DNA from 2 places in the Allobosea sp. UC22_33 genome. Region 1 is predicted to be linked to the other one. Evidence: riboswitches for the same ligand, from Rfam matches in the RefSeq annotation. Region 1 holds a riboswitch; the other holds the start of a gene.
The links. A riboswitch is a leader RNA that binds a small molecule or an ion and turns the genes downstream of it on or off. The one in region 1 is predicted to bind thiamine pyrophosphate.

Region 1 (5,984 bases):
CGCGCTGCACCGCCTGCATCGCGGTGGCGACGGCCGCCGGGCTTGGTCCGAACCGGGAGGCGAGCATGACGAGGAAGGCGCGGCGCTCCTCCGGCTCCGCCGCATCGAATGCGGCGACGAGCGAGCTCGCGAGCGCGACGCCGGACGCTTCGCCGCGGCGGGAGAGGAGCAGTTCGCCGAGGCTCGCGAGGTCGGGGGCGGCGACCGGTGCGGAGGTCTCGCGACGGCGCAGCAGGTTGCGGCCGTGCTCGGTCAGCGTATCCAGCAGGTCACCGAGCAGGGCGGCGGGGTGGTGGCGGCCAGTCCAGGCGGACTTGGTCATGGGGCGCTCCTGTGCCGGGGCTGGGACAGAGGGGTTCATCGCGGCACCACGATGAAGAGGAGCCAGAGGATGACGGGCGCGACCACGGTGACGAGCGCGCCATAGCCGAGCAGCTGCCTGAAGAAGGCGTCGCGGTCCGTGCCGCGGGCATTGGCGAGCACGAGCGCGCCGTTGGTCGAGAACGGACTGACGTCGACAATGGTGGACGCGACGCCCATCGCGGCAATGAAGCCGATCGCGCTGACGCCGCTTCCACCCTGGAGGAAGGGAACGGCGAGCGGGATCAGGGAGCCCAGCACCGCCGTCGAGGAGGCGAAGGCGGAGACGACGGCGCCGATGAAGAGGAGGAGCAGCGCGGCGAGCAGCGGCGAGGTCATGCCGGCGACGCTGTGGCCGACCAGACTGATCGTGCCCATCTGCTCGAGCACGGTGACATAGGTGCTGACGCCGGTGATCAGCATGATCTCGGGCCAGGCGACCTGCGACATGGCCCTTTTCTGGGTGTTCGGTGCCCAGAGCGCCAGAACCAGGCCGATGGTCAGCGAGGTGAAGCCGATGTCCAGCTTGAACGCGAGCACGAGAACCGCAAGCAGGATCAGGCCTGCGAGCGTCACGACCTGGTAGAGGCCGCCGTCGGCATCGGGGAGCGGGGCGTCCGCGGTGAGCCGGTTGGCCTCGCCACCGCCCTCGCGGGCGATCTGCTGGCTCAGCGCCTGGGCCTCGCTGTCGCCGAAGATCTGCGGACCGGTGGCAGCCCTGGCGATTTCGCTGTGCGGCACGTTGACGACGGCCGGCGCGCCCGGCGCCGCCTTCAACAGCTTGCGGCCGCCCAGCGCCATGAACAGCAGCAGCGCGACGGTCGCGTTGACGAGGAAGCTCGCCGCGAATGTCGTCATGGGGCTCAGCGGCAGGCCGGCCTTGGCGACGATGCCGTTGGTGATGCCGCCATAGATCGAGATCGGCGAGAACCCGCCGGCCTGGGCGCCGTGAACGATCATCAGACCCATCAGCAGCGGCGAGATCTGGTATTTGAAGGCGAAGCCGAGGGCGATGGGGGCGATGATCGCGACCGCGCCGGGGCTGACGGCGCCGACCGAGGTGAGCAGCGCCGAAATCCCGAACATGATCCACGGGATCGCCGCGATCCGCCCTCTCACCGCACGAACAGCCAAACGCACCAGCCAATCGATCGTGCCGTTGTTCTGGGCCAGGGCGAACAGCCAGGTGATACCGACCAGAGTGAGGAAAAGGCCGCCGGGAAAGCCGGCGATGATCTCGGCCGATTTCTGGCCCGCCAGCAATGTGCCGACCAGAAAGGCACCGATGAATGCGAGCACGCCCATGTTGATGGGCCAGAGTGTCGCGACAACGAACATCGCCACGAGGGCGTAAATCGAGATGAGTTGCGGCGTCATCGGGTGTCCTCCGGGGCTTTATTTTTTTGTCGGCGCCTTGCGTCCACGGATGTGGAGCAAGCGTGCCCTGCATCAGTTTGTATGCGTCGTTATCGTTCTTATATCCTACAAATGTCATGATGTATATATCGCTCTCCATCACGGGTTCGCCTTGCCCGCGTGTTATATTGCGGCGCCCGTCGCTGCCGGAGATTGCCAAGGTGAAGCCAGTTCCAACCACGATGCGGATCCGCGGGGCTTTGGAGAACGCAATCGTCGAAGGACGCTTTCCCCCCGGCGCAAGGCTCGATCCGGAGCTGCTGGCGCGCGAGTTCGACTGCTCGCGAACACCGATCCGCGAGGCTCTTCAGCAGCTCGAGGCATCCGGCCTGGTCCGGGTCTTCCCCAAGCGTGGCACCTTCGTCTCAGAATGGAAGGCGGAGGAGCTGGCCGAGCGCTTCGAGGTCATGGCCGAGATCGAGGCGGCCTGTGCGCGTCTCGCAGCCCGCCGTATCACCGATGCCGAGTTGACGGAGTTCGAGGCGGTTCATGGGGCCTGCCGTGCGCTGGCGGAGGCCGGCGATGTCGACGCGTATTACGTGCGCAATTCTGATTTCCACCACTGCATCTACCATGCGACGCACAACGCCTTCCTCGAACAGGAGGCGTCCCGGCTGCACGCGGTGCTGCAGCCCTACCGGCGCATGCAGCTGCGCGTGCGCAATCGGATGGCGCGCTCACTAGCCGAACACGATGACGTGCTGGCGGCCATCCGGTCAGGTGACGGCGAGGCAGCGGCGAAGGCGATGCGTGATCACGTGGTGATCCAGGGCGATCGCTTCCACGATCTGATCGCTGCTCTGCGCCAGGATAATCGAACGCTCTGACGGGGCGATGAAAGCGACGTGTTCGGCGGCACGGTCATGATCGGTGCGCCCGAGCCTATCTCCGCTTCCTGAAGCGCTTAAACAGGAAGCGCGGCAGGTGCCCACCCAGGAGCGTCTCGATCGTTCCGTCGAGGAGGAGCCGGAGAATAGGTGGGCCTCCCAGTATTCCTGCGCGGCCGTTACTCGCGACGGTGATTGCATGGCGCCACTGAGGCGCTTCCGCGGCACAGCTGGCGACGCCCCAAATCGCTGGCCTTTGTTGTGGCCGCGTTCGTCGCGCTCGTTGGAGCGGTCTCGTCCAAGCACCAGATGGAGGTCTCAAAGTGCATCCAACCACGCCCCCGCATGCAACCGCGTGATCGCTTGACAGCTCAGTCGATTGCTCGTCATCTGCATCCGTTCCCAGGGGGGCCTCGCTAGGAGGCTGAGATTCCGCCGGCTGGGCTTTCGAGCCCGAGCAACGCGGTGACCCTCCGAACCTGATCCGGATCATACCGGCGTAGGGATGCGGGACATGCGGCCGTCACAGGCCCTGATTCCAGCTTGCGCTCGTGATCCTTCCAGCGATCGACGCTCCCGGCTTGGCCGTGCGCGTCCGAACGGAGTGGGCTTAAGTGACGCAGGCCGAGATCATCGCGGCGCTATCGGCGTTCATCGCGCTTCCGGACGCGTCGGAAGCCGAATTCGAGGCGATGGCGCTCAAGGTCTTCGCCTATCAGTTCCGCAACAACGAGCCCTATAAGCGCTTCTGCCTGCAGCGCGGCCGCACGCCTCTCTCGGTGAAGCGCTGGCGCGATATCCCGGCCGTACCGATCACTGCCTTCAAGGACCTGACGCTGAGCTGCAGCCCGCCCGAGCAGGCGGAACGCGTGTTCATGACCAGCGGCACGACGCAAGGCATCCGCGGCCGCAGCTATCACCCGACGCTCGACGTCTGGAAACGCTCGATGCTGGTCAATTTCCGCGCGCGCTTCATGCGCGACACCAAGCGCATCCGCATGGGCATCCTCTTCCCGGACGTGACGGAACTGCCGAACTCCTCGCTCGCCACCTACCTCTCGCTCGCCAAGCAGGAGTGCGGCACACCTGATTCCCAGACCTTCATTGACGCGGACGGCCTCGACCTGGACGGCCTTCTGTCGGCTCTGGAGCAGGCGGAAAAGAGCGGCGAGCCCTATGCCCTGCTCGGCGCGAGCTATTCCTTCGTGCCCGTGCTGGATGCCCTCGCCGCCAGCGGCCGGTGCTTCGCCCTGCCGGAAGGCAGCCGCATCCTCGACACTGGCGGCTTCAAGGGGCAGTCGCGCGAGCTGGGACCCGACGAGTTCTATGACGGGCTCAGCGCCGCCTTCGGCGTGCCGCGTTCGGCCTGCATCAACATGTACGGGATGACCGAGCTGAGCTCGCAGCTCTATGACGAAGGCAATGCGGTCTGCCCCTCCGTCAAATCCGGGCCGCACTGGATCCGCAGCCGGGTGGTCGATCCGCTGACCGGCGTCGACCGGCCAGAAGGCCAGCGCGGGGTGATCGTCCATCACGACCTCGCCCATTTCAACTGCGTCGCGGCGATCCTGACCGAGGATGCCGGGGAGATCGTGCCGGGTGGTTTCAAGCTGCTCGGCCGCGTCGATGGCGAGGCCTCGAAGGGTTGCTCGGTCGCGGTCGCCGAATTCCTCGCAGCGGCCCGGGGCTGACTGCCGTGATCGAGCATGCGGGCCATCTCCCGGGCCTGAACCGCGAAGCGCTGCGCTGGCGCGAGGTCGGCCATAGCGCCTGGGGCGAGAACGCCGTAATCGCCCTGCCGGAGCTGGACGAGGCGCAGGCGGCAGCGCTCTCAGCGCATGTGCGCGACAATGCCCGCGCCCGGCTGAAGCGGATGGAGACCGCGCGCATCGTCGCCGCGATCGACGGCGCCATCGCGCGCCTGCTCGACCGCCAGCACCCGCTGCGACGCAAGGCCGAGCATCTCCTGCCGATCGTCACCGGCTATGACCGCGAGACCGTCCGCCTCGGCCTGACCGGCTATCTCAAGACCTTCCGCAAGCCGCAGCTCTTGCGCTTCCTGGCCGAGGATTTTGCCAATCCCGGCCTGCTCGACGGTTTCCAGCCGACGCCCAAGGGCGGCTATCTGCGCGCCCATGGCCCTGAGCTTCTGCTGCATATCTGGGCCGGCAATGTCCCCGCGCTCTCGCTCTGGAGCCTGATCTGCGGCTTGCTGGTCAAGGCCGGCAGCATCGGCAAGCTCGCATCGGCCGAGCCGCTGACGGCCGGATGGTTCGCGAGCCTGCTCACCGAGATCGATCCCGAGATCGGCGAATGCCTCGCCGTCACCTGGTGGAAGGGTGGCGAAGCGGTGGCGGAGCCGGTCTTCCTGCGCGAGGCCGACACGGTGATGGCCTATGGCAGCAACGCTACGCTGACGGCCCTGCGCGCCAAGCTGCCGATCACCACGCGATTCCTGCCGCATGGCCACAAGATCGGCTTCGGCGTCGTCGCGCGTGAAGCGCTCGACAGCCGAAAGGCCCCGGCGCTGGCCCGGCTCGCCGCCCATGACGTTGTCCGCTACGAGCAGCAGGGCTGCTACTCGCCGCAGATGCTCTTCGTCGAAAACGGCGGAAAGGTCAGTCCTTCGGAGTTCTCCCGCTACGTCGCGCAGGAACTCGCCGCCTTCGCCTCGCGCCATCCGCGGCGCGCGCTTTCGTCGGGCGAGGCGGCTTCGATCGCATCATGGCGCGGTACGCAGGAAACCCGCGCGATGGACGGCGCCGCGGAGCTTATCGGCGAGCCCGCCGATCCCTGGAGCGTCGTCCATGTCGAGACGCCGGAAGCCCTCAGCCCGACGGGGCTCAACCGCACGCTCAAGCTCGTCGCGGTCGAAAACCTCGACGCGGTCCCTGCCCTCGTCGCGCCCTATCGCAGCTTCCTGCAGACGGCCGGCATCGCCGCATCCCCCGAGCGGCTGTTCCGGCTTGCGGAGCAGCTTGGCGCGGTCGGCGTCAGCCGCATCGCCCCGCTCGGCCGCATGACCGCGCCGGAAGCCGGTTGGCATCATGACGGGCGCTTCAGCCTGCTCGACCTCGTCAGCTTCACCGAGATCGAGCAATCGGCCGAAGCCGCGGCAGAAGGGTTCGCGCCCTATGTCGACTGATTCCGCCAAAACCGGTTTCGTCGCGATCGAACGCGCCAATTACCGCTACAATGCGGCCGGCCCGGCGGTCGTTGAGGCCGTCGACTGGACGATCCCGCGAGGCGAGATCCATTGCCTGCTCGGCCGCAGCGGCTGCGGCAAGACCACCTTGCTCAAGCTCGCCGCCGGGCTGCTGATGCCGAGCGAAGGCGCAATCCGCATCGGCGGCGAAGCGCTGACCGGCCCGAGCCCGCGCG
Region 2 (5,984 bases), 590 kb from region 1:
CCGCCGGGAACGCCACCTGCGACGGCGCCGACCGCTCCGTCCCAGCCAGGAGCTCCCGCTCAGCCCGGCGCGGGCGCTCCGCCTTCCGCCGTTCCGCGCGGTGGTCCGGCCGTTCCGCCTTCGGCGCAGCCTTCGCAACCGCGTCCGCCGGCCGCCGCGCCCCAACCTGGCGCTCCCGCAACTCCGGCGCTGCCGGGGGCGACGGCTCCCACGCCTCCCCCGCCCGCCGGTGCGGCTCCGGCTCAGCCCACGCGCCCCGCTCCGGGAACGCCTCCGGCTGGAGCCCCCGGCGCTCCCGCTGCGACCCAGCCCGGCACCGCGGCCCCGAATCCGCCCGCAGGCGCCGCGCCGGCTCAGCCGAACCGCCCGGCTCCCGGCATGCCGTCCGGCGGAGCGCCGGGCACGGCGCCACAGCCCGGTGCTGCCGCTCCGGTGCAGCCCGGTGCCGTTCCAGGACAGCCGCCGGTCGGAGGGCCTCCCGGCCAGCCGCCCCAGCGTGATGGCCGCCGCGGCGGCATCTCGCCGGGCGTGGCCGGCGCGATCGGCCTCGGCGCCGGTGTCCTCGGCGGCATCATGGCGACGCAAGGAGCGCAGCGCTTCGAGGATATCCGCAGCCGCCGCGAGGAGCGGCGCGAGGGTGACGTCACCATCATCCGCGAGCCCGGCCGCACCATCATCCGCGACGATGACGGCCGCGCCATCATCCGCCGCGATGAGGACCAGCGCTTCCGCGATCTCGGCTGGCAGGGTCGCTCCGAGCGCCGCGGCGACGAGAACCGCATGGTCTTCGAGCGCCCGGACGGCACGCGGATCGTCACCGTCACGGACGAGGAGGGCCGGCTGCTTCGCCGCACCCGCATCGACCGCGACAACCGCGAGGTGATCATCATCGACAACACGCTGCGGGATCGTCCCGGGCGCTTCGCCGACGATGTCGTCGTGCTGCCGCCGCCGCCGCTGCCGATGCCGCGCGAGCGCTATATCGTCGATGCCGGCCAGGCCGACGAGGCGCTGATCTACGAGACGATCACCGCCCCGCCGATCGCCGCGATCCCGCGCCGCTACACGCTGGACGAGGTCCGCTATTCGCCGGATCTGCGCGCCCGCATGCGCAGCGTCGATGTCGACACGATCAATTTCGACAGCGGCTCCTGGCAGGTGGGCCCGGATCAGGTGCGGCGCCTCTCGGTGCTGGCGGATTCGGTGAAGCGCGCGCTCCAGCGCTCGCCCAACGAGGTCTTCCTCATCGAGGGCCACACCGACGCCGTCGGCGCCGATGTCGACAATCTCTCGCTCTCCGATCGCCGGGCGCAGTCGGTCGCGGAGATCCTGACGCGCGACTTCCAGATCCCGCCGGAGAACCTGACGACTCAGGGCTATGGCGAGCAGTACCTGAAGGTGAATACGCAGGAGGCCGCGCGCGAGAACCGGCGCGTCACGCTCCGGCGCATCACGCCGCTGCTGAGCGGCCAGAACCAGTAACGATCGGGTCGGGCAGCTCTCGGAGCAGCCCCGCTCTTCCGCAGGCGCAGGGAACACCCGTTCCCTGCGCCTGTTTCGTTTGCATGGGATGGCCGAAAGGAGGTATCGCCATGAGAAAGCTCGTTCCGGTTCTGGCCGGGTTGCTCGTCGCGAGTCTGCCGGGAGCGTTGCCGGTGCTAGCGCAGACGGCGCCTCCTCCGGCCAAGCAGCGTGCTCCCGGCGTGCCGCTATCGCCACGGGCGGGAGAAGCCGTGCGTCCGCCGGCGCCCAACAGCGTGGCGCCTCGCGACGAGAAGCGCGGTGCAGGCGAAGGCAAGACGCAGGCTCCCGTCAGGCCCGATCGCGATCCGCCGATGCCGAAGCCCGTACCCTCGATCATCGCACCTTGAAGGGTCGGGTTCAGGATTTGGTAGGGCTGTCCGGCTAGGGTGCCTGCCATGAGCGACGCCGTTTCCCTTGCCCGCAGCATTGTCTCGATGCAGGCCGATTCGACCCGGCAGGCGCTCTCCATCGAGATGCTCAAGCAGAATGCGCAGGCCGAGCAAGGCGTTCTCGCCATGCTCCAGCAGAGCGTCGAGCAGACCCAAGCCGTGCTGCCGGCCGGGCAGGGCGCGCTGGTCGACCGGACCGCCTGAGCCATTCCTCCCAGTCCTATCGGAGCTTCGCACAGCCCGTTGCCAATCGGCGGCGCTGCGCCTAACCTCGTCCTCGTTCCGAGGGGTGCCCGCAAGGGCTGAGACGGCTTTCGAAGCTGAACCCATCGAACCTGATCCGGGTCATACCGGCGGAGGGACTGGAACGCGATCGCAGGGCGCAAAGCCTTGCCCGCAGACAGCGACTGAACCGCTTCGACGCCGGATCTCCTGACCTGTACCAAGGAGGAGATCCCCCATGAATGCCCACACCAAACCCCAGAAGAACAGCGTCAAGACCGCCCCCCAAAGCGTCACGACCGGGCCGATCATCGGCTCGCGCAAAATCTATGTCGCCGCGCCCGAGCATCCGCAGATGCGCGTGCCCTTCCGCGAGGTGGTCCTGACCACCGATGCCGAGCCGCCGGTGCGCCTCTATGATCCCAGCGGTCCCTTCACCGAGACCGACGCGAAAATCGATCTCAATGCCGGTCTGGTCCAGCCGCGCCGCGCCTGGCTCGACGCGCGCGGTTTCGAGCAGGTCGCGGGACGCACCGTCACCGCCGCCGATAACGGCCACATCTCAGCCGACCAGCTCGTGCCCGCCTGCCCGGCGCAGCGCCCGATCCTGCAGGCCAAGCCCGGCCAGCTGACGACGCAATACGAGTTCGCCAAGGCCGGGATCATCACGCCCGAGATGATCTATGTCGCCCATCGCGAGAATCTCGGCCGCGCCGCCATGCTGGAGGGCGCGCGGGAGCGTCATGCCGATGGCGAGAGCTTCGGTGCCAATGTGCCGGAATTCGTCACTCCGGAATTCGTCCGCGAGGAGATCGCGCGCGGCCGGGCCATCATCCCCGCCAACATCAACCATCCCGAGTTGGAGCCGATGGCGATCGGCCGTAACTTCCTGGTCAAGATCAACGCCAATATCGGCAACTCGGCGGTGACCTCCGGCGCGGCCGAAGAGGTCGAGAAGCTGGTCTGGGCGATCCGCTGGGGCGCCGACACGGTGATGGACCTCTCCACCGGCCGCAACATCCACAACATCCGCTCGTGGATTCTGCGCAACTCGCCGGTCCCGATCGGCACGGTGCCGATCTACCAGGCGCTGGAAAAGGTCGGCGGCGATCCGATCAAGCTCGACTGGGAGGTGTTCAAGGACACGCTGATCGAGCAGGCCGAGCAGGGCGTCGACTATTTCACCATCCATGCCGGCGTGCGTCTCCCCTACGTCCCGCTGACCGCCAATCGCGTCACCGGCATCGTCTCGCGCGGCGGCTCGATCATGGCGCGCTGGTGCCTGGCGCATCACCGCGAGAGCTTCCTCTACGAGCGTTTCGAAGAGATCTGCGAGATCATGCGCCGCTACGACGTTTCGTTCTCGCTGGGCGACGGCCTGCGTCCGGGCTCGATCGCCGATGCCAATGACCGCGCCCAGTTCGCCGAGCTGGAGACGCTGGGGGAGCTCACCAAGATCGCCTGGGACAAGGGCTGCCAGGTCATGATCGAGGGCCCCGGCCATGTGCCGATGCACAAGATCAAGGAGAACATGGACAAGCAGCTGCGCGAGTGCGGCGAGGCGCCGTTCTACACGCTCGGACCGCTGACGACCGACATCGCGCCGGGCTACGACCACATCACCTCCGGCATCGGTGCGGCGATGATCGGCTGGTACGGCTGCGCCATGCTCTGCTACGTCACGCCGAAGGAGCATCTCGGTCTCCCCAACCGCGACGACGTCAAGACCGGCGTCATCACCTATCGGATCGCCGCCCATGCCGCCGATCTCGCCAAGGGCCATCCGGCCGCGAAAATCCGCGACGACGCGGTCTCCCGCGCCCGTTTCGACTTCCGCTGGGAGGACCAGTTCAACCTGGCGCTCGACCCCGACACGGCCCGCGAGTTCCACGACGAGACCCTGCCGAAGGACGCCCACAAGGTCGCGCATTTCTGCTCGATGTGCGGGCCGAAATTCTGCTCGATGAAGATCACGCAGGACCTGCGCGCCGAGGTGCTGGCGATGAGCGACAACGAGCGCGCGAGCCTTGAAGCTATGGCAGCGGAAGGCATGGCGGCCAAGTCGAAGGAATTCCTCGACAAGGGCGGGAGTATCTATCTACCTGCTGCTGAATGAGCGCTTTCAGCGAAAAGCTCGACGCAGGCAGCGTCGCATCGATCCTCGCGCGGGTGGCCAGGCGCCGCCCGCGCGTCCACTGCCTGACCAATACGGTGGCGCAGAACGTCACCGCCAACATCCTGCTGGCCGTCGGGGCGGTGCCCTCGATGGCCAGCCATCCCGACGAGGTCGAGGCCGTTGCGGCCGGAGCGGGCGCGATCCTGATCAATCTCGGCACGCTCAGCCTCGAAGGCGAGCGCGCCATTCCCAAGCTCGTCGGCGTTGCGCGGGAGCGCCTGATACCGCTGGTGCTCGACCCGGTCTTCGTCGAGCTCTCGCCGTTGCGGCTGCGTCTGGTCGGCGACGTACTCGCCCTGTTCGACGTGCTGGTGCGCGGCAATGCCACGGAAATGGCGACGCTGGAGCCGCTTTTCGCGCTGCGGCGCGACATCGTGCGCGTCACCACCGGCGCGGTCGACCGGATCGAGACGGAAGACCGGGCCCTGGCGGTCGCGCATGGCCATGAATTGATGAGCAGGGTGACCGGGCTCGGCTGCGCCTCGAGCGCGCTGGTGGCCGCCTGCCGGGCGGTCGAGCCCGATCCGGCGATCGCGGCCGCGGCGGCGCTGACCGCCTATGGCATCGCCGGCGAGATCGCGGTCGAGCGTGCGGCCGGACCGGGCAGCTTCGCGATGCACCTTATCGATGCGCTGGCCGGGCTCGATGAGGCCGGGCTTGCGAAGCGGATGGGCTGAAGCTGTCATCCCGCACGCGCTGCGGCACGTCAGTGCTGCTGCGCAGATGCGGGACCGTGCGCAGGAAAAGGCGCCCTCTCGTGCAGGACGCGCGCTTTCGCTTGAAAGGCGCCCTCTCGTCATGCGGTCCCGTGTCTGCGCAGCGGCATTTCATGCCGCAGCGCGCACGGGATGACGCTCTGCCCGCTACTGCGTCGGCGCCAGCGGCAGCGGCGCGGGCTTCGGTCGCGGCTTCGGCTTGGCGGCAGGCTTCGGCTCGGTATTGAGCCCGAGCCGGGCACGCAGCGAGGCGGCCCGCGCCTCGGTGATCCGCGCGCCGCAGAAGCCGAACTGGCCCTCGCGCTGGAAATCGCGGCAGATCGTCTCGCGCTCGGCCGAGAACCCGGCCTGCTCGCGCGCGATCACGCGCTGCTCGACGGCGTCGGATTTGGCCGTCAGCGTCCGATAGCCCTCGCGTACGGCGCGTTCGGCGCTGCCGCGGGCCTTCTCGATCTCCTTGGCTTGGCCTGCGACCACACGCGCATCGGGCCCCCAGAGCCCGCGCGGATCGATCCGGCATTGCGCGGCCTGCACAACGCAGGGCTCGGCCGGCTCGACCACGAGGAAGGCACCGTCGAGCACGTCGAAGACGATCGGGCAGATCGAGGCTTCCAGCTTGTAGCGGGGAACGCCGGCCGGACGCCCGAGCGGGGTGACCGGGACGGGCGCATCGCCGAAGGAGACGGCGCAGGGATCGACCAGGTTCGTGCTCTGGAAACCGTCGAGATTGAGCTTGAGGCCATAGCCCGTCGCCGTCTTCGAGAAGACCGCCTCGCCGTGATTGCCGTGGCGATGCAGGGCCTTGCCGAGAATGGCATCCTCGCCGGCGATCTTGATGGCGGGCATGCTCGGCGGCTTCGGTGCGGCCGGAGCGCCGGGCTGGGAAGGCGCGGCCTGCTGGGTTCCCGGCGCGTTGAACGGCTGGGCGCCCGGCAGTTGCAGCGGCTGGGCGAGCGC

Region 2: linked by a shared signal. The riboswitch ahead of thiC (phosphomethylpyrimidine synthase ThiC) and the one ahead of ACFJGT_RS02030 (hypothetical protein) in region 1 are both predicted to bind thiamine pyrophosphate.

What each region holds. Positions count from the first base shown of each region.
Region 1 is NZ_CP170556.1:433,836-439,819, reverse strand. Features, by position in the region: gene ACFJGT_RS02045 (malonyl-CoA decarboxylase) at 1-322, opposite strand, end outside; gene ACFJGT_RS02040 (SLC13 family permease) at 358-1,737, opposite strand; gene ACFJGT_RS02035 (GntR family transcriptional regulator) at 1,938-2,603, shown strand; TPP riboswitch at 2,998-3,127, shown strand; gene ACFJGT_RS02030 (hypothetical protein) at 3,218-4,294, shown strand; gene ACFJGT_RS02025 (acyl-CoA reductase) at 4,300-5,748, shown strand; gene ACFJGT_RS02020 (ABC transporter ATP-binding protein) at 5,738-5,984, shown strand, end outside.
Region 2 is NZ_CP170556.1:5,294,755-5,300,738, forward strand. Features, by position in the region: gene ACFJGT_RS25620 (OmpA family protein) at 379-1,482, shown strand; gene ACFJGT_RS25625 (hypothetical protein) at 1,593-1,871, shown strand; gene ACFJGT_RS25630 (hypothetical protein) at 1,920-2,117, shown strand; TPP riboswitch at 2,189-2,293, shown strand; gene thiC (phosphomethylpyrimidine synthase ThiC) at 2,374-4,251, shown strand; gene ACFJGT_RS25640 (hydroxyethylthiazole kinase) at 4,248-4,988, shown strand; gene ACFJGT_RS25645 (hypothetical protein) at 5,175-5,984, opposite strand, start outside.